Regions from separate parts of the Rahnella sp. WP5 genome, predicted to be linked through region 1. Evidence: predicted binding sites of a transcription regulator. Region 1 holds the regulator's gene; each other region holds the start of a gene.
What was found. Region 1 encodes PurR, which represses purine synthesis genes. Its sites were predicted from a motif close to CANGCAAACGTTTGCNTG; they were not measured.
Positions count from the first base shown of each region.

Region 2: galS (HTH-type transcriptional regulator GalS) is a predicted target of PurR. The motif match lies at 9,009-9,026, and genes of this name have one in related genera.
Region 3: EX31_RS24715 (L-serine ammonia-lyase) is a predicted target of PurR. The motif match lies at 7,730-7,747, and genes of this name have one in related genera.

Region 1 is NZ_JQJR01000014.1:19,056-30,060, reverse strand. Features, by position in the region: gene EX31_RS13850 (riboflavin synthase) at 1-333, shown strand, start outside; gene cfa (cyclopropane fatty acyl phospholipid synthase) at 412-1,563, opposite strand; gene punC (purine nucleoside transporter PunC) at 1,924-3,135, opposite strand; gene punR (DNA-binding transcriptional activator PunR) at 3,272-4,177, shown strand; gene purR (HTH-type transcriptional repressor PurR) at 4,215-5,240, opposite strand; gene EX31_RS26555 (cytochrome bd-I oxidase subunit CydH) at 5,544-5,663, shown strand; gene EX31_RS13825 (C40 family peptidase) at 5,829-6,728, opposite strand; gene EX31_RS26500 (hypothetical protein) at 7,082-7,210, shown strand; gene EX31_RS13820 (Grx4 family monothiol glutaredoxin) at 7,191-7,550, shown strand; gene rnt (ribonuclease T) at 7,626-8,342, opposite strand; gene gloA (lactoylglutathione lyase) at 8,435-8,842, opposite strand; gene EX31_RS13805 (alkene reductase) at 9,005-10,102, opposite strand; gene EX31_RS13800 (DUF1289 domain-containing protein) at 10,509-10,748, shown strand; gene EX31_RS13795 (aldo/keto reductase) at 10,878-11,005, shown strand, end outside.
Region 2 is NZ_KN050720.1:310,340-321,344, forward strand. Features, by position in the region: gene cdd (cytidine deaminase) at 1-634, shown strand, start outside; gene EX31_RS18665 (NAD-dependent malic enzyme) at 793-2,490, shown strand; gene sanA (outer membrane permeability protein SanA) at 2,717-3,640, shown strand; gene mglC (galactose/methyl galactoside ABC transporter permease MglC) at 3,777-4,787, opposite strand; gene mglA (galactose/methyl galactoside ABC transporter ATP-binding protein MglA) at 4,806-6,338, opposite strand; gene mglB (galactose/glucose ABC transporter substrate-binding protein MglB) at 6,565-7,563, opposite strand; gene galS (HTH-type transcriptional regulator GalS) at 7,814-8,845, opposite strand; gene yeiB (DUF418 domain-containing protein YeiB) at 9,116-10,270, opposite strand; gene folE (GTP cyclohydrolase I FolE) at 10,446-11,005, opposite strand, start outside.
Region 3 is NZ_KN050721.1:706,372-717,376, forward strand. Features, by position in the region: gene EX31_RS24690 (PTS mannose transporter subunit IID) at 1-212, opposite strand, end outside; gene EX31_RS24695 (PTS mannose/fructose/sorbose transporter subunit IIC) at 224-1,021, opposite strand; gene manX (PTS mannose transporter subunit IIAB) at 1,112-2,074, opposite strand; gene EX31_RS24705 (TerC family protein) at 2,666-4,225, shown strand; gene EX31_RS24710 (EAL domain-containing protein) at 4,302-5,894, opposite strand; gene EX31_RS24715 (L-serine ammonia-lyase) at 6,338-7,702, opposite strand; gene EX31_RS24720 (CoA pyrophosphatase) at 7,910-8,512, opposite strand; gene pabB (aminodeoxychorismate synthase component 1) at 8,509-9,885, opposite strand; gene EX31_RS24730 (YoaH family protein) at 10,047-10,229, shown strand; gene purT (formate-dependent phosphoribosylglycinamide formyltransferase) at 10,320-11,005, opposite strand, start outside.

The sequences.
Region 1 (11,005 bases):
GAAGTGGCAAAAATCCTGACGTCAGAAAATAACCGTCAGATCTGGTTCCGTATGCCGCATGAAGATTTGATGAAATATGTATTACATAAAGGTTATATCGGTATCGACGGTATTAGTCTCACCATCGGTGAAGTGACCCGCACCCGTTTCTGTGTCCATTTAATTCCGGAAACCTTGCAACGCACGACGCTGGGCATGAAACGTCTGGGCGACAAAATTAATATCGAAATCGATCCGCAAACTCAGGCGATTGTCGATACGGTCGAACGCGTATTAGCCAGTCGTGAAGCGGCGATCGCTACGGCACAGGCGATGATTGATAAAGCCGAATAAGTTATCTCAGACCCTTTATTGACATAAAAAAACCGGACATTCAGTGTCCGGTTTTTTATTAGCTAACGCATACAACTATCAGCGTGGTACGCGCATTCCGCCATCAACGCCTTGTGGGCTAAAGACGACTTGCCACAACTGAATGTCCCGGGCGCGGAAAGCACCAGCGCAGGCATTCAGGTAGTAGGTGAACATGCGGTGGAAACGTTCACCGTATTTTTCCGCCAGTTCCGGCCAGTGTTTCTGGAAGCGTTCATTCCACGCCATCAGCGTGCGGTCATAATCAGCGCCGATATTGTGCCAGTCTTCCATTACAAATAATGACTCACTGGTTTGTGCAATTTGTTGAACCGACGGCAGGCAACCGTTGGGGAAGATGTATTTATCAATCCACGGATCGACATTAAGGTCTGTTTTATTAGAACCGATGGTGTGCAGCAGGAAAATGCCGTCAGGTTTGATATTGCGTTTGGCGACATTAAAATAGGTCTGATAATTCTTCGGACCCACATGTTCAAACATCCCGACAGAAACAATGCGGTCAAACTGATCATTAAGGTCACGGTAATCCTGCAGCAGGATTGTGACATCCAGCCCTTCACAGCGTTTTTGAGCCAGTTTTTGTTGTTCAGCAGAAATCGTGACACCCACAACGCTCACGCCATAATTTCTTGCCGCAAACTCTGATAATCCACCCCAGCCGCAACCGATATCCAGCAAGCGCTGTCCCGGTTTTAATTGCAGCTTGTCACAGATCATTTTGAGTTTTGCTTCCTGTGCTTCTTCAAGCGTAGTGGCCTCTTTCCAGTAGCCGCAGGAATATTGCATGTACGGGTCGAGCATCAGAGTAAATAAATCGTTGCCCAGATCATAATGCTCTTTGCCAACAATCCACGCCCGTTTGCGGGATTGCAGATTGGTCAGGCGTGCTGCGGCGACACGTAAAGTATCTTTAAAATGGTGGGGGAGTTTACTTTCCAAACCGGCACGAATAACGCGCTGGAAAAAGATATCCAGACGGTCGCATTCCCACCAACCGTCCATATAACTTTCACCGAGGCCCAGAGAACCTTCCTGTAAAACACGCTTAAAGAAGTCAGTGTTTTTTACTTTAAGGTCGAAAGGACGATTACCGTTTACCTGAATATCTGCCATCGCCAGCATTTCACTGGCGATCCGGTACCACTGATTGTCCTGAATGCTTTGATCTTCTATACACGATGAACTCATAGCTTCTCCATCACTTTCTCTTCTGACTTATTAACCTGCCGGGAAAAGCAAAGGCTATTTTTGCAGGTCTTTATGAGAACAGACGACTAGCGCCTCGCCCGATATTCGACACCAACAGAGGAAATTAAGAAGAACGCCTGCGCGCCGTAAGACGTGCAGGAAAATCATCCTTGAAAAAGTACAAAAAAATAAGTGTGACACTGTCCGCGCGTCTGGCTTAAGTATGTGATAAAAGTTTTGTAAAAGTGCTATTTTATTTGGTTTTGTTGAGTATAGGCTCGCTGGCAGGCATTCTCAATAGTTAATCGTGATGAATGAAAATGCCCGTTAAGTGACTGTTACATCAGGGTATTATCACTATTAATTAGCATGCCTTGTCTGAGCTTCCTGCTCTGATTCCTGTCCATTGTCTTGCGGGCTTTCATGCTGCAAAGAGAGCCAGCGGCCCAAAACTACCAACAATAGTGTAGACAGCATGATCGTGACTGTCGCCATGAGCGGATGCACAATAAATGCGGAAACCAGCAAGCTGGCAAGGAAGCACAGCCCGAGCTGCAGCGTATTTTGCAATGCTGCCGCCTTGCCTGTATTAGCAGGAAACGGCATTAATGCATTTGCGACAACAATTGGGTAGGTTGCACCATTCACCAAAGCCATCAGACAGAAAGGGAGCAGCAGGCTAATCAGCCCGGCATCCGTGAACATGGCAACACAGAACAAAGTCACCATACTGACGCCGTAACCCGCCAGTAACCATGGCAGAATTTTATTACCGTCCAGCTTGCTGATCACAACACGGCAACCAAAACCACCAAGCAGGAAAGCAATAGTCTGCGGGACATAGCTCAGCCCGATGGCACCGGGTGAATAACCCATGTCGCTCAGGATAAACGGTGAACCCGTTAACCACGCAAAGAATCCGGCTGAACAGGCGGCATAAATCATGACATTCCCGCTGTAAACAGGCGATTTCAGTAACGTCGCAAACCCTGTTTTATCAGCCTTCGCTTGTTTTGCAGGTTTATTCTCACGCAGAGTCAGCGTCGTCAGCACCAGGACGACGGCGACTGCGGTCAGCAGAGCAAAAATGGCTTCCCAGTCAAAATGATTGAGTACCCACGCACCAAGTAATGGTGCCAGTGCCGGAGAAAGAGCCACTAACGGCATAATGCTGGCGAAGGTTTTTTTTGCCACATCGGCAGAGAAACGGTCAACAACGATTGCCTGCCAGGTGACTGCGGCGGCACAAACGCCCATCGCCTGTAAGAAGCGCAGGGCCAGAAGGGCGCGTACATTCTCAACCCAGATAACGCCCAGACAACCGACCGCAAACAGTGTCAGACCAAGAAGCAATACCGGTTTACGGCCGATCCTGTCTGACAACGGCCCCCATAACAACTGACCGAGAGCAAATCCGCCGAGAAAAATGCTCAGACTTGCGCTGATCATCCCGGGGCTGGTCATCAGACTGGTTTGCATGGCGCTGAACGCAGGCAGATACATATCAGTGGCTAAAAAGCCCAGCATGCTCAGTCCCGCGAGATAGAGCATAAATCCAAAGGAGGGTTTCATTATCGTCTCGTTAATTTATTTATTGCAGATGATGTGATGCAGATTACATACCGGAGGCGGAGTTTAACGCTTTGATAACAGGCTTGTGAAACGCTAATATTTGCACTCTGCTATCAAAAATATTGAAGGCTGAATTATGTGGTCAGAATACGCCCTTGAAGTGGTAGATGCCGTGGCAAGAACGGGTAGTTTTAGTGCGGCAGCGCAAGATTTGCACCGCGTGCCTTCTGCTATCAGCTATACCGTCCGTCAGCTTGAGCAGTGGCTGGCCGTGCCGTTGTTTGAACGTCGCCATCGTGACGTGGTACTGACGCCTGCGGGAAAGGTTTTTGTCGATGAAGCGCGGATTCTGACAAAAAAAATGATAGCCACGCGCCGGCAGTGTCAGCAGGTGGCGAACGGCTGGCGCGGCGAATTACGTGTGGCGGTTGACCGGATTGTAAAACCCGCACGGACACGGCGTCTGGTGCTCGATTTCTACCGCCATTTTGCGGACACCGAACTCATTATTCACTCAGAAGTGTTTAATGGTGTCTGGGATGCGCTGGTTGACGGGCGGGCAGACGTGGCGATCGGTGCTACACGCGCGATACCGGTTGGCGGGGGCTTCAGTTTTCGTGACATGGGATTTATGGACTGGCATTGCGTCGTCAGCCCGCAACATCCGCTTGCGCAGTTATCCGGCGCGCTGAATGATGATGAGTTGCGGCCTTATCCTGCACTCTGTCTGGAAGACACCTCCCGGACATTGCCTAAGCGGGATACATGGACGCTGGATAACCAGCGGCGGCTGGTCGTGCCAGACTGGACCTGCGCGCTGGAATGCCTGACCGAGGGCTTATGCGTGGGTATGATGCCGGTTCATCGCGTCACGCCGTGGATAGAACAGAAAAAGTTGCAGGTGCTGACGCTGGAAAATACGTTTCCCGACAGCCCGTGTTGCCTGACATGGGATCAAAGCAATCCGTCACCCTCGCTGGCCTGGTTGCTGGAATATATGGGCGATACAGAAACCATGAATCAGGAATGGCTGCGCGATTAGAAAAAAAACGCCTGCATCTGCAGGCGTTCGATATCTGTTAACGGCGGTAATCGCGGTACGGACCATCGGCTACGGAACGGCGTTCGACCAGTTTCGGATGCACCTCAATGGTCTGAGACTCTTCACGCTTACTGACAATTCTGTCCAGCAACATGGTAAAGGCCATTTCACCCAGACGTTCTTTCGGCTGATGCACGGTTGTCAGCGCGGGGGAGAAGTAGCGGGCGTTACGCACATTGTCGTAACCGATCACGGAAATATCCTGAGGAACGCGCAGGCCCAGTTCGTCTGCGGCACAGATTGCGCCCATTGCCATCACATCGCCACCACAGAATACGGCAGTCGGGCGGTGCTTCTGCATCAGAATTTTATGCATCGCCTGATAGCCCGATTCTGGCTCGAAATCGCCCTGAACTACCCATTCGTCACGCAGCGGAATATTGGCTTCAGTCAGTGCTTTCACAAAACCCTGGAAGCGGCCACCGCCGGTATTACGTGCCAGTTGGCCCGGGATCACCCCAATATCACGATGACCGCGTTCAATCAGATAACGCCCGGCCATGTAACCCCCTTCGAAAGCATTATCAATAATGCTGTCGGTGAAGTTCTTACGCGCTTCGCCCCAGTCCATGACCACCATTGGGATCGAACGGTGCTCCTCGAGCATATTGAGCAACTCATCAGGATATTCCGCGCACATCACCAGCAAGCCATCGACGCGTTTTTGCGCCAGCATTTGCAGGTAGGCTTGTTGTTTTTCCAGATTATTATGCGAGTTACACAAAATCAGCGTATAGCCTTTGGAGAAGCAGCTGTTTTCTACGGCTTCAATCACTTCGGCAAAATAGGGCGCTTCGCTGGAGGTGGCAAGCAGACCGATCGTTTTGGTGTTATTGACCTTCAGACTGCGGGCTACAGCACTCGGCGAGTAATGTAACTCTTTGATTGCAAGGAGAACCGCTTCTTTGGTTTCTTCGGCGACGAAACGTGTTTTATTGATGACGTGCGACACGGTTGTAGTGGAAACGCCAGCGCGCTTTGCGACATCTTTAATCGTTGCCATGTAAACAATGACTCCTGAACTCACGTGTTTCAGCACGTTAGCATTATGTTAATCGTTTGCTTGCGTGGATCTCACTGCTGGCTTCTAAAAGGGCAGTGAAATCGTTGGGTGGATTCTTCAGAATGAGGCGTGAAATACTCTCGGGTGAAATCAACCGGCACACAGGCGTGTTAACCGACAATTTTCTCTTATAATGCAGGAAAGTGGAAGTAAAATTCTCAGGGATACATTGTCATTCAGCACAAGATTTTAAATGTTAATTATGCGAAAATGCGTTGGCACACAATTAGTGTGGCTTAAAAAATGCCACAATTTGATCCGAAAGGGGGTTTGATGGACAGCAACCTGAAATTATCGTTGATCACCACGGTATGCGCTTTGCTTATGATTATCGCTTTCAGCTTCACTGCGGTGATGAACTGATTCAGTAAGTGAACCGCGATAAAAAAGGGCGATTCCTGTTACAGGAATCGCCCTTTTCAATTTTACGCAGTGGCCGTTACCGCCGATACTCTTCCCTGCAGAAACTCTTCGTTAAATGCTATTCAATGGCTGATTAGCGAAACTTCAGACTTAACGAATTGTTTATTATCGGATCGTTTTCGGCGTCATTACCCGGCGTGCACCCACATAATGATCTTGCCAGTAATCGTCGCCGAGAGAGGTGATTTTAATGTCTTCGCCCGTTCTTGGAGACTGAATAAACTTGCCGTTCCCCACGTAAACACCAACATGGTCTGCTGCGCCGCGGTTATTGATTCTGAAGAACACCAGATCACCGCTTTCAAGTTCGCCGCGTTTAACCGGAGCCGCATCGCGCAGGTGATACATTTCATTCGCTGTGCGTGGCATCTTAATACGGATCAAATCTTTGTAGGCGTAATAGACTAAGCCGCTGCAATCAAAACCGGTATTCGGCGAGGTTCCGCCCCAGCGATACGGTTTTCCTACCTGATGCATCAGTTTGGTCATCGCCGTTTGCTGGGCATGCTGATAGCGTTTTTTATGCGTTGCACTTAGCGTAATCGGTTTGCTGTCTTCTTCAGGCTTTTTACCTTTACGGTGCCGGCCATACGCTTCTTTTTTACTGACCCTTTCTGTGCTGTTTTTCGCGAGTGAACGGGTTTTGACGTGTTTCTCTGTTTTGCTTTCGGCCCGCGTGGTCTTCAGTGTCTTTTCTTTTTTACTTTCGGCCCGGGTCGTTTTGACACTTTTCTCCGTCGTGGTCTTTCGTTTAGCCAGTTCGGTGCTTTTAACTTTCTTCTTCGAATTCTTGTCCTGAATTTTTTGTTCTGTCACTGGCGCGATTTTAGTTTTTTTACTGGTTTTCGCGGCCACCGTTTTTCGCTTTCGCCGTTCTTCAGGTGCAGCCTGATTAACATGGCTTTTACGCTGATCGGCAGAAACACGTGTCTGCGGCGATGCATGTGCCATATTCAGAAATAGCTGGGTAAAGAGCAGCACAAAAAGCGTGAACAGTAAGCGCATAGCTTCGTTACCATGAGTGGTAGGTTAAACATCAGGGATGTCAGAGTATTGCCTAAAAGAACCTGACAAAAAAGCACGAATTGACTCGATTCTAGATCATATTGTGAGAAAAAGTTAATGGCTTTTTTTATGTCGAAATAACCGCCATTTTTAGTCAAAAAAATAACCACTTTTCATGGTGTTAATATTTGAGTTAAAGAATGGAATTTTGCAAATCTGGCGTTATCGGTGAACGTCAAAAATGTTATTCTCAATGAATGTTTAAAGATGTGAGCCTGAGCGCACACATTAAAGATTGTTAAATAAAATGCCAGTATTGAGAAAGACCCCACAAAAAATGGCGTTTTTATCTGATGGCTGCCATCGTTACAATAGAAGGTATTGTGATTGCGCACCGTCTCTTTATGCTGCGCGTGAAGAGTAATGATCGTGACAGCCTGTACCGGCTTGAGGAAGCAAGAAATGACCACTCCAACAATTGAAAAAATTCAGAAGCAAGTTTCTGAAAACCCGATTCTGCTGTACATGAAAGGTTCGCCAAAACTGCCAAGCTGCGGTTTCTCCGCTCAGGCTGTTCAGGCGCTTTCAGCCTGTGGCGAGCGTTTCGCTTACGTGGATATCCTGCAGAACCCGGACATCCGTGCTGAGATGCCAAAATTTGCTAACTGGCCAACGTTCCCGCAACTGTGGGTTGACGGTGAACTGGTTGGCGGCTGCGACATCGTGGTTGAGATGTTCCAGCGCGGCGAACTGCAGCAGTTGATCAAAGAAACCGCTGAGAAATACAAATCTTCTGAAGAGAGTAATACGACAGAAGACTAACGGTTTTTCGGCCGGAAAGTAAAAAGAGCGACATGATGTCGCTCTTTTTTTGTCTTCAGTTCGGTGCAAAAGTTGTTATTGCTGATTTTCTTCCGATGCTGTTTCGTCTTCGACTTCTTCGTCTGAAAGCGCCAGAGGCCAGCCGCCTAAGCGTTTCCAGCGGTTGACCAGCTCGCAGAACAACTCGGCTGTGCGCTCGGTGTCATACAACGCAGAATGTGCCTGGCTGCTGTCAAAGACGATGCCCGCGCTGATACAGGCTTTTGCCAGCACCGTTTGCCCAAGCACCAGCCCGCTTAATGCGGCGGTATCAAACGTGGCAAAAGGGTGGAACGGATTACGTTTCAGTCCGGCACGTTCAGCCGCTGCCATCAGGAAGCTGTGATCAAAATTGGCGTTGTGCGCCACGATGATCGCGCGGTTACAGTTTTGCTCTTTCATCCCTTTACGGATGACTTTGAAAATCTCATGCAGGGCTTCATATTCACTGACTGCACCGCGTAACGGATTGGTCGGATCGATACCGTTAAACGCCAGGGCTTCCGGCACCAGTATCGCGCCTTCAAAGGGCTCGACGTGGAAATGCACGGTCTCATCGCTTTGCAGCCAGCCGTCCTCATCCATCTTCAGGGTGATGGCTGCAATTTCCAGCAGCGCATCGGTTTTGGCATTAAATCCGGCGGTTTCTACGTCGATAACCACGGGATAAAAACCACGAAAACGGCCTCTCAGGGCGTTAATGTCACTATTCTCGGCCATTAGTTTCTTATCTTCATCGAATTCAGCACGCATTATGGCAAATTTTGCCGCCACTTGCAGGGTTGTGGCAAAAATGGGTCAATAAAAAAGGGCGCGATTGCGCCCCTGTCAGTGTTCGGGGAAGATTAATTCCCCAGCCCCTGACCTGCGTGTTTGGATTCGATCAGCTCGATTTTATAGCCGTCCGGATCTTCTACAAACGCGATAATGGTAGATCCGCCTTTGACCGGGCCGGCTTCACGGGTCACTTTCCCCCCTGCATTACGGATGTCATCACAGGTTTGCGCGACGTTATCAACGCCCAATGCGATATGACCGTAAGCCGTGCCGATGTCGTAGCTGTCGACGCCCCAGTTATAGGTCAGCTCGATCACTGCACCTTCACTTTCTTCGGTATAACCGACGAAAGCCAGAGAGTATTTATATTCAGTGTTTTCGCTGGTACGCAGCAAACGCATACCTAAAACATCGGTATAGAAGCTGATAGCACGTTGCAGATCGCCAACGCGAAGCATGGTGTGGAGTAAACGCATAGGTTCCTCTTTATTTGCAGGATGAGAGTTAACGGGTCAAGCCTAACTGATAGCCGCCGTTTTGTCTGTATTACGGCGACGGCTTGTTGAATGACTGACCAAAAAAAACAGCAGAAGGAGGGCCTCTTCTGCTGCAAGGAGTGAATCACTCTTTTTTAATTATTACAGTGTCGGATAATCGGTATAGCCTTGCGCACCGCCGCCGTAGAAAGTTTCCGGTTTGGGTTCGTTGAGAGGCGCATGAGATTTCAGGCGCTCAACCAGATCAGGGTTAGCGATATAGCTGCGGCCAAATGCCACGGCATCGATATAACCTTTTTCGATCAGTTCTTCGCCTTTTTCTGCGGTGTAAGCACCCGCCCCCACAATCACACCCTGATAATGCGCACGGATCACTGCCCGGAATTCCGTGGAGTAAGGTTTGCCGCCAGCCCAGTCCGGTTCGGAGATATGCAGGTAAGCGAGTTTGCGCTTGTTCAGTTCATCGAGCAGGTAGATAGCCGCCTGTTCCTGATCTTCGCCGTTATCCAGCCCGTTGAAGGGACCCATTGGCGAAATGCGGATGCCCACACGTTCAGCGCCAATAGCCCCGATGGCAGCATCAACCACTTCCAGCGTCAGACGGGTACGGTTTTCAATGCTGCCGCCGTATTCATCTTCACGCAGGTTGGACGCCGGAGACATAAACTGATGCAGCAGATAGCCGTGCGCGGCATGCAGTTCGATGTAATCGAAACCAGCTTCGGCGGAGCAGGCGGCAGCATGACGGAAATCATTCACGATCCCCGGAATTTCGCTGAGCGCTAAGGCACGCGGTGTCGGGCAATCGACACGAATGGCGTGACCTTGCTCATCACGCAAGCTGGTCCGCGTGTTCGGGTTGACGGCCGAAGGCGCGACCGGTGTCTGGTTGTCAGGCTGAACGCTGTTATGCGAGATACGTCCGGTGTGCCACAGCTGAACCGCAATGCGTCCGTCTTTCTGATGTACGCCGTCCACGATTTTTTTCCATGCAGCGACTTGTTCCGGCGTATGCAGGCCAGGTGCGCCGGCATACCCTTTCGCCTGGAATGAAACCTGAGTGGCTTCAGTAATGATCAGGCCAGAACTGTGACGCTGTGCGTAATATTCGCCCATGAGCGGTGTAGGGATGTCACCCGGTTCGATGCTGCGCAGACGGGTAAGCGGTGCCATAAAGACACGGTTAGACAACGTGTTTTTACCGACAACAATGGGGGTGAAAAGCTTGGTCATTTCAATAACTCCGACGTTAATGGACTGATCGGTAAGACGTTCATGGATAACTTTCACGTCACCCGACCCTTTCTTAATGCCACCTTTCTATCGCATCTGACCTGTTTGTGACTACGCGCACGGTGCTTTTTCACCAAACGCATCCTGATTTCAGGTTTGCATCCATACTTTAAGGGCAAAAAAGATTGAAAAAGAGCCGGCGGGTGCCGGCTGAGGTGAGGGCAAACCTCTGTTTTCTTGGTGAGGGCTTGCGAAACAGTAGGGCCATTTTCCGACAGGTGAAAACGGCTAAACGGACGGTAGCAGGTCTGTGTTGCAGATATTTGAAGAATGAAACATAAGACGTAAATTACCTTGCGGGATAGCAGGAAAGCGTCTTGAATAAATGTTCACCGTTATTTGCGGAGGGTGTGTGGCTCAGCAGCTCGAATTTTTTGACATCCCCAGTCCATGCCGTGGCATTTGTCAGGCTGATGAACGCGGTTATTGCCGTGGCTGCCTGCGCAGCCGCGAGGAGCGTTTCGGCTGGATAAAAATGACTGACACAGAAAAACGCCATGTGCTGCGGTTATGTCAGCAACGCCTGCAGCGTCAGCAACGTGCAGGAAAACAGCCGGACGAACCCTTGCCGCAGCAACCGGAGTTGTTCTGATTTCACCTGTCATTTATCGCCATCGTGACGGCGGTCCGCTTCCTGACAATTCTTGCGCGTCGCATCAATACAGCACCACGGGCGTTGTGTATTCTGTGGGTCGAAAATCGAAAATATAAGGGATTCACAATGGAAGCATACACCCCGATTTCTCCGCAAGGGCCGGTATTTTCAACGCTGATTTGTGGTTACTGGCGGCTGATGGAATGGAACATGACGCCGCAACAGGTTCTGGCGTTCATGGAACAGCACATTGA
Region 2 (11,005 bases), on a different contig from region 1:
GTATTTCGGTGCCAACATGGAATTCGCCGGTGCGCCGATGCAACAAACGGTTCACGCTGAGCAATCCGCAGTCACGCACGCCTGGCTGCGTGGTGAAACCCGTCTGGCCTCCATCACCGTGAATTACACGCCTTGCGGGCATTGTCGTCAGTTTATGAATGAGCTGACCAGCGGCACGGCGCTGGATATCCATCTGCCCGATCGTGATGTAGCAACACTTGGCGATTATCTGCCGCACTCCTTCGGCCCGAAGGATCTGGACATCACCACCCTGCTGATGGACAAAGTGAATCACGGTTACACACTGGAAAGCACCGACTCCCTGGCACTCATGGCACTGGATGCCTGCAATCAAAGTCATGCGCCTTACAGTAAGTCGCACAGTGGTGTGGCGCTGGAAACCCATAACGGCAAACAGTTCGGTGGCCGTTACGCCGAAAACGCCGCATTCAATCCGAGCCTGCCTCCGTTGCAGGCCGCGTTAATCCTGCTGAATATGTCAGGTGAAGATTGCCTGAAAGTGCGCCGTGCAGTACTGGTCGAACAAAAAGATGCGTTGATCACGCAAAACGATGCCACGCGTGCCACGTTAAAAGCACTGGGCTGCGAAGATATCACCACGCTGACCTGCTGATAGTGTGAGCCGGTTAACACTAAAGACTCTGTTTCCGGAGTCTTTAGTTACATAACATTGTCATTACATTTGTCATTTGAAATCCTTATTTCCTCTCTGTTACCCTCACCGCTCCGAAATATAAAAAACAACATTCTGAAAACCGGAAGAGTAAAACGATGGAACTTGAATACGAAAGTAAACGCCCCCTGTACATTCCCCACGCTGGCCCGATCCTGTTAGAGTTTCCGTTACTGAATAAAGGCAGCGCTTTTACTGAAGAAGAGCGCAGCAACTTTAACCTTCACGGTTTACTGCCGGAAGCGGTGGAAACCATCGAAGAACAGGCTGACCGTGCCTACCGCCAGTTTCAGAATTTCAAAACCGACATCGATAAACACATCTATTTGAGAAACATTCAGGACACCAATGAGACGCTGTTCTACCGTCTGCTGGACAACCATCTCAGCGAAATGATGCCGGTGATTTATACCCCGACCGTCGGCGAGGCCTGCGAACACTTTTCCGATATCTACCGCCGCGCCCGTGGCCTGTTCATCTCTTATCCGAACCGCGCCCACATCGATGACATGCTGCAAAACGCCACCAAACAACACGTAAAAGTGGTGGTGGTGACTGACGGCGAACGCATTCTCGGCCTGGGAGACCAGGGCATCGGCGGCATGGGCATTCCGATCGGTAAGCTTTCCCTGTATACCGCCTGTGGCGGCATCAGCCCGGCGTATACCTTGCCGGTGGTTCTGGACGCCGGTACCAACAATCCGCAGTTACTCAACGACCCGCTGTACATGGGCTGGCGTCATCCGCGCATTACGGGTGAAGAATATGAAGCGTTTGTTGATCAGTTCATTCAGGCCGTAAAAATCCGCTGGCCAAACGTGCTGCTGCAGTTTGAAGATTTCGCGCAGAAGAATGCCATGCCGATCCTTGAACGCTACCGTGATGAACTGTGCTGCTTTAACGACGATATTCAGGGCACAGCGTCCGTGGCGCTGGGTAGCCTGATTGCCGCCAGTAAAGCCGCCGGGGGCAAACTGAGCGATCAGACAGTCGCCTTCCTCGGTGCGGGTTCTGCCGGTTGTGGTATCGCCGAACAAATCGTTGCGCAGATGAAATCTGAAGGTCTGAGTGAAGAAGAAGCCCGCGCCAAAGTCTTTATGGTCGACCGCTTTGGTTTGCTCACCGATAAACTGCCTAACCTGCTGGATTTCCAGAGCAAACTGGTGCAGAAAAGCAGCGCACTGGCCAGCTGGGGCATGGAAAGCGACAGCGTTTCCCTGCTGGATGTGGTGCGTAACGCCAGGCCAACCGTGCTGATCGGCGTTTCCGGCCAGCCGGGGCTGTTCACCGAAGAAATCATCCGCGAAATGCACAAGCACTGTGCACGTCCGGTGGTGATGCCCCTGAGCAATCCTACGTCCCGCGTTGAAGCCACACCTGCCGATATCCTGAACTGGACCGACGGCGCCGCGCTGGTCGCCACCGGCAGCCCGTTTGCACCGGTGAGCCACAAAGGCAAGCTCTACCCTATCGCACAGTGCAACAACTCCTTCATCTTCCCGGGGATCGGGCTGGGTGTGATTGCCTCGGGCGCCACCCGCGTTACCGACGGGATGCTGATGGCCGCCAGCAGAACGCTGGCAGAGTGTTCGCCGCTGGCCACAGAAGGCACAGGCTCGCTGCTGCCGGACGTTGACGATATTCAGGGCGTGTCTAAATGCATCGCGATGGCCGTCGGTAAGGCCGCGCAGTTGCAGGGCGTGGCGATGGTAACGTCAGAAGATTCTCTGTCGAAAGCCATTGAGCACAACTTCTGGGCACCGCAGTACCGAAGTTATAAGCGCACGTCTTTCTGATCCGACGGTAGTAAAAGAAGTCCGGCTATGATCCAGACCAATGCCTTATGCATTGGTCTTTTTTTTCGTCCAAATTGCAGTACGTCGCGCAGATTAAGAAGTAATTCACTGAAAAGTGCTGAAAAAAGCTGCGAAGCCTGTGGATGCAGAGTCCAACGTATTGCGAACCCCGAACAGGTAAAGTAGCCTTGGATCCGATTTCCATCCGGTCATAACAGGGATACCTATGATTAAGCGACTTATAGCTGGCGTTTTCGGCATCATTATTCTGATGCTGGCTGTCGCTATTGGGCTTGATCAGTGGATAAGCTTACGTACCCAGCCCTACATTTATGACGAAGTACAAACCCTGCCGCACCGTCAGGTCGGCGTGGTGCTCGGAACAGCGAAGTATTACCGCACCGGCGTCATTAATCAGTATTACCTGTACCGGATTCAGGGCGCGATTAATGCCTACAACAGCGGCAAGGTAAAATATCTGCTGCTGAGCGGTGACAATGCACAGCAAAGTTATAACGAGCCGAGCACCATGCGCCGCGACCTGATTGCCGCCGGTATTCCCGCCAGCGATATCGTGCTCGACTACGCCGGATTCCGTACGCTCGACTCCATCGTGCGTACCCGCAAAGTCTTCGACACTAACGATTTCATCATTATCACCCAGCGTTTCCACTGCGAACGCGCGCTGTTTATCGCGCTGCACATGGGCATTCAGGCACAATGTTTCGCCGTACCATCGCCAAAAAATATGCTCAGCGTGCGCAGCCGCGAGATCTTCGCCCGCCTCGGCGCGCTGACGGATTTGTATCTGCTTAAACGCGAACCCCGCTTCCTTGGCCCGCTGATCCCTATTCCTGCGGTACACACCATTCCGGACGATGCCCAGGGCTACCCGGCGGTAACACCGGAACAACTGCTGGCATTACAACAGCAACTTGAAGCCGAGAAGAAAGCCGCTATCGCCAAAGCCGCGGCAGATAAGGCAGCAGCGGATAAAGCTGCTGCGGAAAAAGCAGCCGCAGACGAAGCGGCCAGAGTCAAAGCGGAGCAGGAAGCCAATGACGCCGCTCAGGCTGAAACCGAGGATGCCGCACCGGCACCGCAACCTGAACCACCGAAACCGGTAGGCAGAAATCCATTCCAGCAGTGATCGCCGGACTGCTCCTCCCCTGTGAAAGGGTTTGGCCTTTAGTGCCTCACCTTCGCAGGGGAGGGAGCAGTCGGTGCCGAATTTACGACAGCAAAAAGGCCGCGTATGCGGCCTTTTGTTTTTACTGCCCGAAAACTTATTTCTTCTTGGCGTATTTCAAAGAGTCCAGCGCCACCGCGAAGATGATGATGCTGCCCTTGATAATGTACTGCCAGTAAGGGTTCACGCCGATGTAGGTCAGGCCGTAGTTGATGACGGTGAAAATCAGCACCCCTGTCACCACCCCTGCCACAGAACCCACACCACCGGCGAATGACACGCCGCCGACCACACAGGCTGCGATGGCATCGAGTTCATACATAAAGCCGAGGTTGTTGGTCGCACTGCCGATACGCCCTGCTTCCAGTAAACCGCCGAACGCATAGAACACACCAGACAATGCATAAATCATAATCAGGTTTAACGGGACGTTAACGCCGGAAACTTTCGCGGCTTCCGGGTTACCACCGATAGCAAAGATGTTTTTACCGAAGCGGGTTTTGTTCCACAACACCCAGACAAAGGCGATCGCAATCAGCGCGTAGAACGTAATGTAGGAAAGCTTCAGACCACCTAAATGGATAAAGCCTTGTGCAAACTGGGAGAAGCCCGGGTCAAAGCCTGCCACCGGTGAAGAACCAACATAATCGTAATACAGGGAGTTAATCCCGTAGACGATAATCATTGTGCCCAGCGTGGTAATAAACGGCGTTACGTTCAGGTAAGCGATAATAATACCGTTCAGCAAACCAATTAATGCACCAACAATACACACGGTCAGAATAACCAGCGGAATGGGCACCACTTCCAGATTCGGGAAAACTTTGTTGACGTTGTCCATCGCCTGCAACATGGTGGCCGCAACAACCGCTGCTAACCCGACCTGACGCCCGGCTGACAGGTCAGTACCCTGGGTGACGATAAGCCCTGCCACGCCCAGAGCGATAATAACGCGCACGGATGACTGAGTCAGAATGTTACTTAAGTTGACGAGACTGAGGAAGCTCGGATCCTGGATGATAATAATGGCCAGTAAGACCAGCAGGACCACATAAATCCCGCCCTCTTTTAAATAAGTGAGCACACTTTTCTTATTTAATGCTTTCATAATAAGAACCCTTAAAAATTAGAGATGCAAGGAAGCCAGGCGTAATATTTCGTTCTGCGAGGTATTTTTAGTTTCAACAATACCCGCAACCTGTCCATTACTCATAACCAATATTCTGTCAGTAATACCCAGCAACTCCGGCATTTCAGAGGAGATAATAATGATCCCCTTCTCTTTTTTCGCCAACTCGGTGATTAACTGGTAAATTTCAAACTTAGCGCCAACATCAATGCCGCGCGTCGGTTCGTCCAGCATTAATATCTCAGGGTTGGTTAATAACCAGCGCCCGATAATAACTTTTTGCTGATTACCGCCCGACAATGAACCAATGCTGGTTTTATGTCCCGGCGTTTTCACCCGCATGGAATCGATAACCCATTGGGTATCGCTTTTCATCCGGGCAGTGTCGAGTAAACCGGCTCTATTTTTATATTGACGAATATTAGAAATCAGCGAGTTAAAGCCGATGTCCAGATATGCATAAATACCGGTGGAACGACGTTCTTCCGTCACCAGTGCAAAACCATGGTTAATGGCTTCATTGGCACTGTGATTATTAATTTTTTTGCCGTGTAATTTAATGGTTCCGGCGACTTTCTCGCGGATACCAAATAACGTCTCGACGATATCTGTACGTTTTGCACCGACTAAACCGGCAATTCCGAGGATTTCCCCTTTGTGTAAATCAAAGGAAATATCACGAATGGAAGGCTGGCGCAGCGAGGTCAGATTACGGACTTCGAGGATAACTTCACCCGGTACGTTCTGGCGGTCAGGGAAACGCTGGCTCAGTGAGCGGCCGACCATCATGGAAATGATTTTATCCATGTCCAGGCCTTCCAGCGGCTGAGTAATAATCCACTGACCGTCGCGCAGAATGGTTATCTCATCGCACAGCTGGAAGATTTCTTCCATCTTATGCGAGATATACACAATGCCGCAGCCACGATCTTTCAGCTTACGGATGATGGTGAACAGATGGTTCACTTCCTTTTCCGTCAGCGAGGACGTCGGTTCGTCCATAATGACGATTTTTGCATTGTAGGAAAACGCCTTAGCGATTTCGATCATCTGCATCTGCGAAACGGACAACTTACCGACCTTGTCGCGCGGGTCGATATCAATGTCCAGTTCGTCGAAAATCGCCTTGGTGTCTTTGTACATTTTGTCCTGATCGACAAATAGTCCTTTGGTCGGATAACGTCCCAGCCACATGTTGTCCATGACCGTACGTTGCAACACCAAGTTTAATTCCTGATGGACCATCGACACGCCCTGTTCCAGCGCTTCTTTCGAGCTTTTAAAATTAACTTCCTGTCCCTGAAAAAGAATGGTACCGGAATCTTTGCTGTATATCCCGAAAAGGCATTTTAATAATGTGGATTTACCGGCGCCATTTTCACCCATCAGGGCGTGAATAGAATGAGGACGCACTTTTAAATTCACATTATCTAACGCCCTGACGCCAGGAAATGATTTATTGATACCACTCATTTCCAGAAGGAATTCGTCCGGTTTTGATGTTGTGTCAGATAACGTATTATCGGCCATAGTTATACCTGGCTAAAGATAAAAATAAACGGGTGTATTAATACCTGATGTCAGCCCTGCGTATGGCCGGTATACGCACCACACGCAGAGCGACATGACGTCCTGTCAGATAAGCATTAACGTCTAATCATACTTAGTCTTTATTTACGGCTTAACCGCAATTATTTTTGCCACTGCTTAGCTTTGTTTTTTATTGCTGTCTGTCTTTACTGCTGCCGCTGCATTCTTATTTCACGAAGGAAGACAGGTTGTCTTTATCCACAGCGACGTAAGGAATACGCACGACTTTGTTTTCGATTTTCCAGTTAGTCCCTTCGGCCGCTGGTTTACCGTCAGCCAGATTTCTCGCCAGATCAAACGTGGCTTTCGCCTGATTGTTTGCATCGTTCAACACGGTACCGGCCATTGCGCCAGATTTCACCAGTGCCAGCGCTTCTGACAGGGCATCCACACCAAATACCGGAATGCTGGTTTTGTTATGGGATTTCAGCGCTTCTACAGCACCCATTGCCATCGCATCGTTGTTGGCGATAACCACTTCGATTTTGTTAGCGTTAGGACCGGACAACCACGCATCCATCTTGTCTTTCGCCTGTGCGGTATCCCACATGGCGGTATCAAGCTGCAGTTGTTGAGTTTTCAGGCCTTCTTTACCATTCAGGGTGCTGATGACGTACTTAGTACGCGCTTCAGCATCCGGATGGCCCGGCTCGCCTTTGATCAGCACGTATTGGATCACGCCGTCTTTGTTCAGATCCCAGGCCGGGTTAGCTTTCCAGTGTTTAGCAATCAGCTCACCCTGGATCACGCCAGATTCTTTAGAATCAGTCCCGACATAATAGGCTTTGTCGTAGCTGTCTAAATCTTTACGGGAAGGTTCTTTGTTATAGAAAACGACAGGAATGCCAGCACCGCGGGCTTTTTCAATGATGACCGGGGCAGCAGCCGGGTCAACCAGGTTAATGGCCAACGCTTTAACACCCTTCGCCAGCATAACGTCAACCTGGTCGTTCTGGGTAGACTGGCTGTTTTGCGAGTCATTCATCAGCAGTTGCACATCTGGAGTGGCTTTCGCATCTTTCTCAATGGCTTTACGAACTTCGGACATGAAGTTGTCGTCATATTTGTAGATGGTGACACCGATTTTAGTATCAGCAGCATGTGCGGCAAAACCAAACATCATGCTTGCAGCCAGAGTCGCCAGGGTGAAGACCTTCTTATTCATTTGTATCTCCGGTTATGTAGGGTGTTACAGAATTTGGCACCGGAAATCCCTGCGGGAGCAGTACAGCTCCACGTCACGATTGTGGGTGCCTGCCATCCTTGACTTATAACGTCCTGACTCGCTGTGAAACAAGTCCGGCAAACCGGACCCAAATTGAATCATATTGAAAACGAATGAATCATAATGCGCCCGATGTTAATAAACTGTGAAAGTTCTCACAGATTGAAAACGGTTACATCGCGTTATTTGATCAATAAGTGACGGGTGCCACATTTTGCCAGGGAGCTACCGAGTGGCGTCTGACCAGCGTAGGCATGAAGCAATGCGAAACGCCCGTAGCTAACTGTTCTGCCGCACCTTTTAAAGCCAGTTCAGTGGCAAGCGTCGCCATGGAAACGATCGGATAACGCACGGTGGTCATTTTCGGGCTGGTATAGCGGGCAATCGGAATGTCATCAAAACCGATCAGCGAAAAGTCATCGGGAATGTTAATTCCGTTTTCTTTCAACACGGCCATCGCCCCCGCAGCCATCGAATCGTTGTAGGCAAACACCGCGCTGAGGTGCAGATTACGCCCGAGCAGTTCCACCATTGCCGCTTCCCCGCCCTGCAGATCCGGCGAACTTTGCGCCCGCCATGCGGCAGGGGGCGCATCTCCGCTCTGATGTGCCTGCGTCATTGCCTGCGAATAGCCCTGGTAGCGCTGCAAATCGTCTTCGATGCCATGACTTGAACCGATGTAACCAATGCGCTGGTGCCCCTGAGACAGCAACAAACGCGTCGCCATTTCCGCGCCACTGACGTTGTTAAGCCAGACACAGCGGTGCTCGTAGCCCGGAATGACACGGTTAATCAGCACCATGCCCGACACCTGATCCATAAATCGCGAAAGCTCGTCATCCCCCAGCGCCTTGGAATGCACAATGAGTGCGTTACAGCGCTGACGAATCAGAACTTCAATGGCATACCTTTCTTTTTCAGCAATATGATAGCTGTTGCCTATCAGGACGTATTTCTGATGCTGCTGCGCGACGGTATCAACGGCTTTCACCAGCGCGCCAAAGAACGGGTCTGAAACATCCATCACCACCACGCCGATGGTATCGCTGCTTTGCGTCGCCAGTGCCTGCGCATTGGCATTGGGCCGGTATCCCAGCGTGGCGACAGCCTGTAACACCTGCTCGCGCGCTTCTTTGCTGGCAATAGACGGATTGTTCAGAACACGTGACACGGTGGCGACAGAAACCCCCGCCAGCCGGGCGACATCACGAATTGTGACCATGCGTCGCTCCGTGATCAGTCAGGGAATGGTACGGAGGAATACGGAAATTTTTGACCCAGGAGGTAAAGAAACCAGACAAAGAGAAGCGAGGTGAAGTGCGCATGGCGTTTCCTTTTTTAGTGTAGTGGTCATCGGAGAGGCACGACCGCTATCCTAAACATTTTGCGAAAACGCCTGCGTGAATCTCGTCACAGGAAAGAAAACGTTTACATACAAATATGCAACCTTCATCCCAAATCCATCATTTAGGATGATATATCAACGTCAGGTTCAGGCAGCTTTTAGTTCTTCACCCGCTGCTTTCGCCGTCAGTTGACGCCAGAGCCACTCCACCGGCCCCTGGCGGAAATGACGCAACCACAGCAATGTCACCAGCACATTGCACGCCCAGACCAGCGGCACCAGTGCGACCAGTTGCAGGCGGTCGAAGTGCTGATAGAAGCCGAAAACATTGAAGAAGGTGATGCAGATGAGCGTCTGTAACAGGTAATTGGTCAGTGCCATACGGCCAGTCTGCGAAATCCAGTGCGTGACGCGCCAGCGGGAAATCAGCGGCCAGAAGCCGTAACACAGCGCCAGATAGCTCACCGCCTGCATCAGCGAGCCAATTTCACGCGGCACCTGCAACAGAAAACCGCTCCAGCGGTAGTCCCAGCCGGTACGGTATTGCAGATAAATCGCCGGGATCTGAATCAGCAATGAAAGCGGTAACAGTACGGCGGCGACCTTGCGGTAATGCGAGACGCGAAACGCACCTTTCAGCCATCCGCTGCGCATCAGGCCGGAGCCAATAAGCATGGCGCCCGCCAGTTCCCAGCCGTATTGCGCGCCAATCGCCAGCAAACTGGACGACAGTAAATCGAGCCGGTTGCGGATAGCTTCCCAACCCCCTTTCAGCCGCCAGTATTGTTCATACTGAATTTCTGCCGGTCCCGGAAGCCAGAAACTACCGGGCTTTGGCGAGGTAATAAACCCCAGCATCGCCAGCACCGCCACACCGATCAGATACAAAATGATGCCCGTTGAAATCAGCGACTGACTGCTGCGCCCTTCCCGCACCATCCTCCAGCACACCAGACCAATCAGCCCGTATGACAGCAAAATATCACCGTCCCACATCAGGGTGGCATGAAGAAAACCGCACAGTAATAAAATCGACAGCCGGGCCTGGATCCAGTGTTTGCCGCGCGGCAGCAATAAAAACAGACCGCCGCCAAACAGCATGGCGAACATCATCAGGAATTTGCCTTGCGCCAGCGCGTCGAGCACCGCCCAGGTCCAGGTATCAGAAGCTGAAGGCGTTCCGGCAAATGCCGGATTCAGGTAAGCGGCTTTCGGTAAACCGAAGGCGCTGATATTGAGCAGGAGAATGCCAAAAATGGCGAGGCCACGGGCAAAGTCGAGCGTGGCAATACGTGAGCGCACCCTGACATTCCTTTTGAAGATTATTGAGATATTTAAGAATAAGGGAAGAAAATCAGGGTGGCTACCATCCAAGTAAATGAAGTTGCAGCATGGCAGCCAGTGCGTAGAGCCCGATGAGCTGACTGATGTCAGTGATTCGGGTCTCCGAACGCAGCGAACACCGCTGCGGCTTTAGTTACGACGGATGGCGGACGGTTCTTAAAAATTCTTGACGCGTATTCTGGCTGGATTTGAAAAGACCACCGAGCGAAGTCGTCGTCGTTGCGCTGGTCGCGTCACGCACACCGCGCGCTTTCACGCAGTAATGCACCGCATCAATGGAAACCGCGACATTGGTGGTGCCGAGCAGAGTTTGCAGGGCAACCAGTATCTGCTGGGTCAGACGCTCCTGAACCTGCGGGCGCTGTGAGAAGAACTGCACGATGCGGTTGATTTTCGACAGGCCGATTACGGTGTCTTTCGGGATATACGCCACAGTCGCTTTGCCGTCGATGGTCACGAAATGGTGTTCGCAGGTGCTGGTCAGGGTGATATCGCGCACGGTGACCATTTCATCCACTTTCATCTTATTTTCGATGACGGTGATTTTCGGGAAGTTGGCGTAATCAAGTCCGGAGAAGATTTCATCCACATACATCTTGGCGATGCGGTGCGGCGTTTCCGCCAGACTGTCATCGGAAAGATCCAGATTGAGAAGCTGCATGATGCCGGTCATATGTTCCTGGATCCGCTGCT
Region 3 (11,005 bases), on a different contig from region 1:
GTATTAAAGAATTCCAGGTGGCGTTTGATAGCCGCTTTGCGATCGTCGTTATTTTCAGGGTAGAGACGACGGATTGCAGGCACCATACAGAAGCAGAAGCCCAGAGCCTGCATACGTTCGAAGTTCCATGACCCCTGGAAAAGGTTGGAGCGTATAAACACACCGCGAATATCGCTGGCCGTGAGTTTTTTAACTGCAGTTTGATCAACCATGTCCTTCACCCTTAATCCAATTCGTTGTCGAGATCGTTAACACCCGGTGCAGCCGCCGCTTGCGCAGACTTGTTGTATTTCGGGCTCAACTGGATGTAAAGAACAGCCATCACCACACCAATCACACCCAGTGCAACCAGGTTGAAGTTGGTGAATGCAGCAGTAACGAAACCGAGGTAGAAGAACGGCATCAGATAGCCAGCACGCATCATGTTGATGACCATGGCGTAACCCACGACGACGATCATACCACCGGCGATGTTCAGACCGTTGGTAACCACTTCAGGGATTGAAGCCAGTAAGTCATGAACAATAGCAGTACCCACAGACACAGCAACAATCACAGCAGGGATGGCAATACGCATTGCCTGCAGGATCAACGCTGAAACGTGGATCCAGCTAATCGCGCTCAGATTCCCTTTTTCAGCCGCTTTATCCGCTGCGTGCTGGAAGGCGACGGTGATGGTACGAACGATGATGGTTAATACCTGACCTGCTGCTGCCAGCGGGATCGCCAGTGCGATACCAGCACCGACAGACTGACCGCCTGCGATAACCAGAATGGTAGAAATGATAGAGGCGAGGGCAGCATCCGGCGCAACGGCAGCACCGATGTTCATCCAGCCAAGCGCGATCATTTCCAGAGTACCCCCGATGATGATCCCGGTTTTTACATCACCAAGAACAAAACCGATCAAAGTACAGGCGACTAACGGACGGTGAAACTGAAATTCATCCAGGATCGAACCCATCCCGGCAATACATGCGACAATAAATATCAGCACAATTTGTAGTGTGGTGATCTCCATTGCACTTCTCCTATGACCAAAGGACGCTGAGTATAAACAGGCACACCAGACAGATAACGTTGAGGGAATCTGCCAACAACGGTGCGCTTATTAATTCATTTTATTAATGAGATCCATCATCTTGAGGCGTGAGTCAGTAGAGACTTTACGCACTTCAAGTTCGATACCTTTTTCATTCAGTTTCCTGAATGCTTCGATATCTTTTTCATCGACAGACACGGCGTTATTCACCTGAGTTTTGCCCTGGCGGAAAGCCATACCACCGATATTAACGGAGGTAATGGTCACGCCACCTTCAACCAGACGCAGAACATCTGTCGGGTTAGTGAACAGGAACATGACGCGATCGCCCGCGTATTTTGGGTTATCCCAGACACGAATGGCTTTCGCAACGTCAACAACGTGTGCGGTAACACCAGGAGGAGCAACCTGAGTCAGCAACGTTTTACGCACGGTATCGGCAGCCACTTCGTCGCTGACAACAATAATGCGTGTCACGTTGGTTTCTTTGGTCCAGCGGGTCGCTACCTGGCCATGGATCAAACGGTCATCGATTCGGGCAAGGCCGATCTTCATATGGTCGTTCGGACCGGCAGGTTTCGCCGGGGCGGCTGCTTTTGGCGCAGGGGCGGCGGCAGGGGCTTGAGCGGCAGGTTCAGGGGTTTTCAGCGCTTTTACGCCGATACGACCCGTCTCCACTGCAATGGCAACCAGTTCTGCGAAAGCAGGATTGTCATCACGTGCCATGAAAGTCTCTGCCAGCATCGGGATGTTAACACCGGTGACAACTTCGTAATTTTCCTTATCGACAACAATACGGCTGGCGGCATTGAACGGGCTGCCACCCCAGGTGTCGACCAGGAAAAGGACGCCGCTGCTGGTGTCTAAACCACCCAACTTAGCCGTGTACTTTTCGATCAGGGTTTCGGCGTTTTCGCCGGGAACGAAATCAATAAAGGCGACATTATCCTGTTCACCTAAAATCATTTCCGCTGTTTTCAGCAATTGCTCAGCTGCTGACCCGTGCGTGCCGATGATAATAGCAATACTCACTCGCTACCTCCTCTGTTAACTCTGGGAAAGAGTTATGCACATAAGTAATGGTGCTGATGATATCCGCCCGTTTTTATTCCTGAGGCGGACGGGGCATTCCGTGCGTCCTGACTGTCCTTAATTTCTGATAAGACTGCAAAACTATAAATGGCAGAACCTCAACGGGTTGTGCGACGTGATTTATTTTAGTGTGCGAAAAAATAATTTTTGTGACGACTGTCCGTTATTGAACGACGTATTGTGAATACGGTTTCACATCGCACATTAAAACAGCATAGATGTTACAAACTGATGCTGAAGGTAAAAGATCACTCTTTCTTCAAATAATCATTCCTGATAAAGTGATTTTCCGAATAATTGAACAGGAGTACCGGGCCTCAGCCCTCCCTATGGACTGTCACCGACGTCACTATTCTTCGCTTTTTCACCTCATTCTTACCGGCAAATCTGCCCCGATGGGCCTGATTTCAGCCGCACTGAAACCGCTTTCATCTGCTATTTCTGCAGTCAATACTTCCGGACGGTCATCTGACAGCCTGGGGTGTGGTGTTTTTGTGCGTCTTTTTTCTTTAACTCATTGCGGAGTCTGACATGGAATTTTTGATGGACCCTTCAATTTGGGTCGGTTTGCTGACGCTTGTCGTGCTTGAAATTGTTCTGGGTATCGACAACCTTGTTTTTATTGCCATTCTTGCTGATAAACTGCCGCCGAAGCAGCGTGATAAAGCCCGTATCATCGGCCTCTCGCTGGCGCTGATCATGCGTTTAGGTTTGCTTTCACTGATTTCGTGGATGGTGAAACTAACCACGCCGCTGTTCAGTATTGCGCAGTTCAGTTTCTCCGGCCGTGATCTGATTTTGTTAGTCGGGGGGATATTCCTGCTATTCAAAGCCACCACCGAGCTGCATGAGCGGCTGGAAGGGCATGACGAGCATGGAGCAACGAATCGCGGCTATGCCAGCTTCTGGGCTGTAGTGGCGCAGATTGTTGTGCTGGACGCGGTCTTCTCGCTGGACGCGGTGATAACCGCCGTCGGTATGGTGAATAACCTGGCCGTCATGATGACTGCAGTGATTATCGCCATGGGCGTGATGCTGCTGGCATCGAAATCGCTGACCCGTTTCGTAAACAACCATCCGACCGTCGTGGTGCTATGCCTCAGCTTCCTGCTAATGATTGGTCTGAGTCTGATTGCTGAAGGCTTCGGTTTCCACATTCCGAAAGGTTACCTGTACGCCGCGATTGGTTTCTCTATCCTGATTGAATTGTTCAACCAGATTGCGCGCCGCAACTTCCTGAAAAGCCAGTCCAGCCGTCCGATGCGTGAACGTACAGCGGAAGCTATTCAGCGACTGATGGGCGGGAAACGCCAGAATGAGCATGAAGATGAGCCCGCCGGCGATGTATTGCCAGCCGGTGAAACCTTTGCGGAAGAAGAACGTCACATGATCACCGGCGTGCTGACGCTGGCGTCACGCTCCCTGCGCAGCATCATGACGCCACGCACCGAGATTTCCTGGGTAGACTGTGAAAAGTCACCGGACGAAATCCGCAGTCAGCTTCTCGATACGCCGCACAGCCTGTTCCCGATTTGCCGTTATTCACTGGATGATGTTATCGGTGTGGTGCGTGCCAAAGATCTGCTGGTGGCGCTGGAAAACGGTGAAAGCATTGTCGCGTTCGCGGAAAAAACGCCGCCGATTGTGGTGCCGGAAACCATGGACGTCATCAACTTGTTAGCCGTTCTGCGTAAAGCCAAAGGTCGTCTGGTGATGGTCAGCAATGAGTTTGGTGTGATTCAGGGGCTGGTGACGCCGCTGGATGTGCTGGAGGCCATCGCGGGTGAATTCCCGGACGAAGATGAAACGCCGGACGTCGTGACTGACGGTGATAGCTGGATTGCTAAAGGCGGAACCGATTTGCATCTGTTGCAGCAAATTCTGGACGTCAAAACGCTGGTGAATGCCGACGACGATTTTGCTTCTCTTGCCGGGCTGCTGCTGTCGAAATCAGGACAAATGCCGGTCGTGGGTGAAGTGATCGAAATGGCGTCGCTGCACTTTGAAATTCTTGACGTGTCGGAATACCGTATCGAACGCGTGCGTATTACGCGGCTGAAATCAGAAGACAAATGGGATGAAGACCAGTAACGGGGCTTTATTTCGGGATGTAAAACGGCGACTCAGGTCGCCGTTTTTTATGGTCGGGGAAAACGGGCTCCCACCTTCAGACCGGATCTGTATTATCCTGCAATTCCATGTTTTGCGTAGTTTTTTTATAACGTTCCAGCCAGATCGGGAATACTTCTATAGGCATCGGGCGGGCAAAGTAATAGCCCTGCAATGAATCGACCCTGCGTTCGCGCAGATAATCTACCTGCTCACGGGTTTCCACCCCTTCAGCAATCAGCTTTAGATTGAGACGCTGCGCCAGTGTGATGATGGTATCCGTGACGGTGGCGTTAATCGCATCGGTGCCAATGGAGGCCGTAAACGCCTGATCGATTTTCAGCACATCGGGATTAAGGGTTTTGAGATAGCTCAGGGAACTGTGACCCGTCCCGAAATCATCAATGGCCAGCAGAATACCCATTTCTTTCAACTGTGAAATCTCAGCAGCACGTAACTCCTGTAACCGCGTCCGTTCCGTCAGCTCCAGCATGAGAGAAACTGACGGCTGCGCCGGAAGCCACAGCTTTCGGATGTCATCAACAATTTCCATATTATTAAAGTGTTGTGCTGCAACATTAATACTGACGTAAAAACCCGGCGTTGCCGGAAATACGGACAGATTTTCAGCGACTGTCTGAATGAGATAGCGTGTCAGCGCAATGATTAAACCGTGCTGTTCTGCCAGAGGAATAAACACATCGGGCGAAACCCATTCCTGCCGGCGGTTTTTCCAGCGCATCAGTGTTTCCACGCCAATACAACGGCCATCCGTACTGTTAATAATGGGCTGACAATAAACTTTAAACTCGCGGTGGGAAATGCCGTGGCTGATTGGATAAGCCAGACTGATGCGACTGCCGGAGAACAGATATATGGCTGTTGCTGTCAGCAGGCTGATCAGAACCGACAACGGCAGATGTGAAAACAGCTCCTCCCAGGCCAGTGTGCTGGCTTCTTCACCATAAATAGAGACCGCAAAATCATATTTTTCCGATCGGGCGCTCAGCAAAGGGGGGCGCGGCAGGGCACTGGTGTTGATGATTGAATTTTTGCCGTATTCGAGATTTTGTTGTCCGACGTTGAGAACGATGTGGCTGGCATAAGGCGGCTGGGGCTCGAGCAGGAAATTCGACAAGATCCCGATGTTATAGACAAACAGTTCACCGTTAAGATTATCCGGTGTGGTCGGATGCCATAAAACCAGCGTCGGTGTATCGACACGGCTCCATTTCGAAGCGCGCAGCTCAAGTTGGGTTTTACCCTGTGCGAAGGAAGGCAAGGTTTGATTGAAATTCAGATCCAGCGTGCCCACCAGGCTTGAACAAACAATGGTGCCGTTGCTGACGAGACTGATTGAACGTAATGTTTGCATGCGGGCGACGGTTTGCTGCAACAGAGGTTGCTGTGCCTTACAGGCGAGTGTCTGGTCGAAAGGAATAATTTTGCCGGCCGGAGAAGCGGGTTCAAGCAATTTTTCCAGTTTTTCAACGGTGTGAACAGCCACCCGTTTTTGATCTTCGGCGATAACCTGGGCTTGTTCGTAGATACGAATGCCCAGCGTCAGAAGCAGCGTACATATCCCCATTGCACTGGCGAGCGCAATGCGATAGTAGCGATACTTCGCGAGTCCGGTCTGGGAGAACAGCATCGTTCTAATCCTTTTATCCCGAGTTAAAGGCAGGCTCAAAATTATTATTTTAAAGGGTTACCGATGCGTAACAGCCATTTCGTTTTTATAGAGAGTAGCTGTAAATCGTCGGGCGCTCAGTTTGAGTAGCGGCAAACTCCCTATATTTCTCTGTTCAAATCGAAAAAAAACATACAGGTGACAGTGTCACTGAGGTTTTTCCTGTCCATTTCCGACATTTACGCAGACGTAATAAGGGGGACCCGGACAGGGAAATCAGCATGCCGCACCTGCAGGGTATAATGCAAGTCTCACTACCATTATGTATTGATAATACAACAGGTTGCTGTTAGCGAAGGTTTTATTGCTGCCGGCTACCGGCCAGGTGGTATTTCCTGCGGTAAATTGGTTGAAATTAATACAACCTGAAAATACCGCAGGAAGAGGTCATCTTTTCGACCGGATCAGTCGCACTGAACCTTAATCGCCAGACCGCCACGCGAGGTTTCCCGATATTTGGAATTCATATCTTTACCGGTTTCGTACATTGTCTCAATGACTTTATCCAGTGAAACTCTCGGCTCACTGGTACGGCGTAATGCCATACGGGCGGCATTAATGGCTTTCACTGACGCGATGGCATTACGTTCGATGCACGGTACCTGAACTTGTCCGGCAACAGGGTCACAGGTTAATCCCAGATTGTGTTCCATGCCAATTTCGGCCGCAACGCATACCTGTTCCGGGCTGCCGCCCAGCAATTCCGTCAAGCCTGCCGCCGCCATTGAACAGGCTACGCCAACTTCACCCTGACAGCCCACTTCAGCGCCTGAAATCGACGCATTCATTTTATACAGAATACCGATAGCACCGGAACTCAGGAAATAACGCAGATAAATGTCCGGGCTGACCGACTGAATGAACTGGTCATAATACGCCAGCACCGCAGGCACAATGCCGCATGCGCCGTTGGTGGGCGCCGTCACGACACGTCCGCCCGCCGCATTTTCTTCGTTAACCGCGAGGGCAAACATATTCACCCAGTCGATCACGTTCATCGGGTCACTGGAAAGTTTGTCGTTAGACACAAGCATCCGGCGCAGGGCAGAAGCACGACGCGGCACCCGCAACGGGCCAGGCAGAACGCCTTCGGTATTCAGGCCGCGATCGATACAGGCCTGCATGGTGTGCCAGATCTTCTCGAAATACTGCTCGATGTCCTGCTTACTGTGTTGCGCCAGCTCGTTTTTCATCACCAGACCGGATAATGACAGCCCGGTTTCCTTACATTTTGCCAGCATTTCACTGGCCGAATTAAAGCTGTACGGCACCATCACTTCATCCAGCACAGGCTGACCGAAATGCTCGTCATCAACGATAAAGCCGCCGCCGACCGAGTAATAGGTTTTGCTGTAAATCATCTTGTCGCCAGCAAAAGCGTGAATTTGCATGGCGTTTTCGTGACGCGGTAAATTCTCCCCGCGGAACACCATACCGGTATCACGTGGGAAATCGACTTCATGCTGGGTTCCGCCCAGCGGCAGACGCTCACGTTGCTCAACGTCGCGGATAAAATGCGGAATGCCGTCGATGTCGACGGTATCTGGCTGATTGCCCGCCAGACCTAAAATAATGGCGATATCTGTGTGGTGGCCTTTACCTGTCAGAGACAAAGAACCAAAAACGTCCACGGCGACACGCGTAACGGCAGGCATCATGCCCTTTTCCAGCAGGTCATCAGCGAACTGTTTGCCTGCTTTCATCGGGCCCAAAGTATGGGAACTGGAAGGGCCAATCCCGACCTTGAACATGTCGAAAACGCTAATCACGTCGAATACTCCTGTAATAGATTGCGGCAGGGAACGGGATCCCTGGCTTCCATAAATGAACCAACACCAGAGACAGCCCTTATGGACGGGTCTCTTGTTCTTATGGATAGACTTATAGTTTAAAAGGGCTGAGAGGCAAAAGTTTCATTTTTCGCATGAAATAAACTTATTTGATGCAAAAGTGTGATCGTAATGTAATCACTGAGCTCAGACTTCAACCTGCCGGGCCAACTGACGGATGATTCCCGCCGTCAGCCCCCAGACAAATTGTTGCTGATACCAGGACAGATAAACCCGGTGGTGAGTGCCTCTGCGGTGAATATCCAGAGGGTGATAACGAGCGAGATCAAAGGCTTCCCGCAGCGGCATTTCAAACAACTCGGCGACTTCATCTTCCGCGGGATGCAGTGGTACATCAACAGGCAACAGCCCGATAACCGGCGTGACCTGAAAACCGCTGCTGCTGTCCTGCGGCGACAGTGTGCCTAATATATGAACCTGTTCAGGGGGGATCGCGACCTCTTCATGCGCTTCGCGTAATGCGGTGGCAATAATTGAGGCATCGGAAGCATCTGCTGCACCACCGGGAAAGGCGACCTGGCCGGCGTGTTTACGCAACTGATCGGAGCGGCGCGTCAGTAAAAGGGTCGGTTCCGGACGGCAGATAATCGGGATCAACACAGCGGCGTGGCGGGTTCCGCGCAACGCCGCAGCAGGCAGGCGCGGCTGCTGCAATTGAAAACGCAGGATGAAATCTTCCACAGCAGGTGAAAACGTCTGTAAGGGCGCGTGTTGTTCCAGCAGCGTCACGGCTGTATTTCTCCTAATTCAGGCAGAATACGGGCAATCTTATCAAAAGTTTCCTGATATTCCGCCTGTTCCTGACTGTCAGCGACGATCCCGCCACCCGCCCAGCAGTAAATTTTGCCCTGTGCGGTGAGCAATGTGCGGATGGTGATATTGCTGTCCATCGTGCCGCAGCAACTCAGATATGCAATGCTGCCGCAATAGCCGTTGCGCCGTTGCGGTTCAAGTTCTTCGATAATTTCCATGGCACGCACTTTGGGCGCACCGGTAATGGAGCCACCGGGGAAACAGGCACGCAATAAGGCGCTGGCGTGACAGGTTTCGGGTAACCGGGCGGTGATCGTGCTGACCAGATGATGGACGGCGGGGAAGGGCTCCACAACGAACAGCTCCGGCACCCGCACACTGCCGGGTGTCGCCACGCGGCCAATATCGTTGCGCAGCAAGTCGACTATCATCAGGTTCTCGGCGCGATCCTTTTCCGATGCCGCCAGTCGTTCTGCCTGCTGCATATCCTCAGTCGGATCTTCGCAGCGCGGCAGCGTTCCCTTAATCGGGCGGGTCTGGATTTCAGCGTCTTTCAGCCAGATGAAACGCTCGGGAGAAAGACAGACAACGGCATTTTCCGGCAGACGCAGAAACGCGGAGAAAGGGGCGCGGTTAGCCTGATTGAGGCGCAGGAAAGCCTGCCATTCATCGCCGCTGTATTCTGTCGAAAACCGCTGAGCCAGATTGATCTGATAGCAATCACCACTGTGAATATATTCCTGAATCTTACGGAATTTCTCACCGTATTCTTCGCGGCTCATATTTGCCCGCCACGGCGCATGTAAACGGAAAGGCGCAGGAGAAGGAACAGGTTGGTACTGGGCCAGCCAGCGTAAACGTTCAGAAATGTCACCCTGGCAAATCAGCGTCAGGCGCTGTAAATGGTGATCGGCAATCAGCGCCCAGTCATAAATCCCTGCCGCCATATCCGGCAGGTCAATATCCCGTTCTGCAGTTTCAGGCAATGTTTCTATCCTGCGCCCCAGGTCATAACCGAACAAACCCAGTGCGCCGCCCAGAAAAGGAAAATCCGCTGAACTTTCTGCCTGTAAACCGGCCACTGCCATTTGCTCTTCCAGTAAAGCAAACGGATCTTCTGCCCGGGTTTCGGCCATGCCGTTGTGCTCAATCTGCGTTAGCTTGCCACGTGTGGTCAGCGTGATCAGCGGATCGGCCACCAGAATATCGAAACGATTATGCTGGTGCTGTGCCGAACCTGAATGCAGTAACATCGCCCACGGCAAAGCAGAAAGCGGCGCGAACCGTTCAGTTATTGCATCGGGCTGATAAGGTAATGAATGGAAAACAACGGGTTGGGCGAATGGCATGACGGGTATGAGTTTCTCTGGCGCAGTGACTATTTTTCAGGATCCTAACACAGATCGGGCTGCCTGAAAGCAGCGCAGGCGATTTGCGTGAATAAGGCGTATACTGTGCAACCCCGCACTGCGCGGGCTTTTTATTATCACCCGTACAACAGGACACTCCCATGCTGACAGGTATGCCTTCATTATCACATCACGAACAAGAACAGGCCGCCGATCGTATCCGCCAGTTAATGGAAAACGGCATGAGCAGCGGCGAAGCCATTGCGACAGTTGCAGAAGAAATCCGCGAAACGCATAAAGGCGACCGTGTGACCGTCATTTTTGATGACGAAGACGACGAATAAAACGTTGCTCCGCAGTTTCCCTTTGCTGCAAAGAAAAACCGGACTCTTTTCAGGCGTCCGGTTTTTTTTCATCTCAGCGTCAGGAATGGATTAGCCTTTAACCACCACTGCCGCCGCTGCCTGTTTGGCCTGTTCCACGGCGTCTTCAACGTTGTCCGCCGTCGCCAGCGCTACGCCAAGACGGCGCTTACCACTGATTTCCGGCTTACCGAACAGACGGATCTGGTTGTAACCGGTCAGTGCGTTTCCCAGGCCGGTAAACGTCACGTTGCTGCTGGTCAGTTCCGGCAGGATTACGGCAGAAGCGGAAGGGCCGAACTGGCGGATATTGCCCACCGGCAGACCGAGGAATGCGCGCACATGCAGGGCGAACTCTGATAAATCCTGAGAAATCAGCGTCACCATCCCGGTGTCGTGCGGGCGAGGTGACACTTCGCTGAAGATCACTTCATCACCACAAACAAACAGTTCAACGCCAAACAGGCCTTTACCGCCCAACGCTTTCACCACTTTCTCTGCGATGTCTTTGGCGCGCTGCAATGCAAGGTCTGTCATCTGCTGTGGCTGCCAGGATTCGCGGTAATCACCGTCTTCCTGACGGTGTCCGATTGGCGCACAGAAATGAATGCCATCAACGGCGCTGATCGTCAGCAGGGTAATTTCAAAATCAAACTTCACCAGACCTTCGAGGATGACCCGTCCGCCGCCAGCACGGCCACCTTGTTGGGCATAATCCCATGCCGCCTGTAACTGATCGGCACTGCGGATCAGGCTCT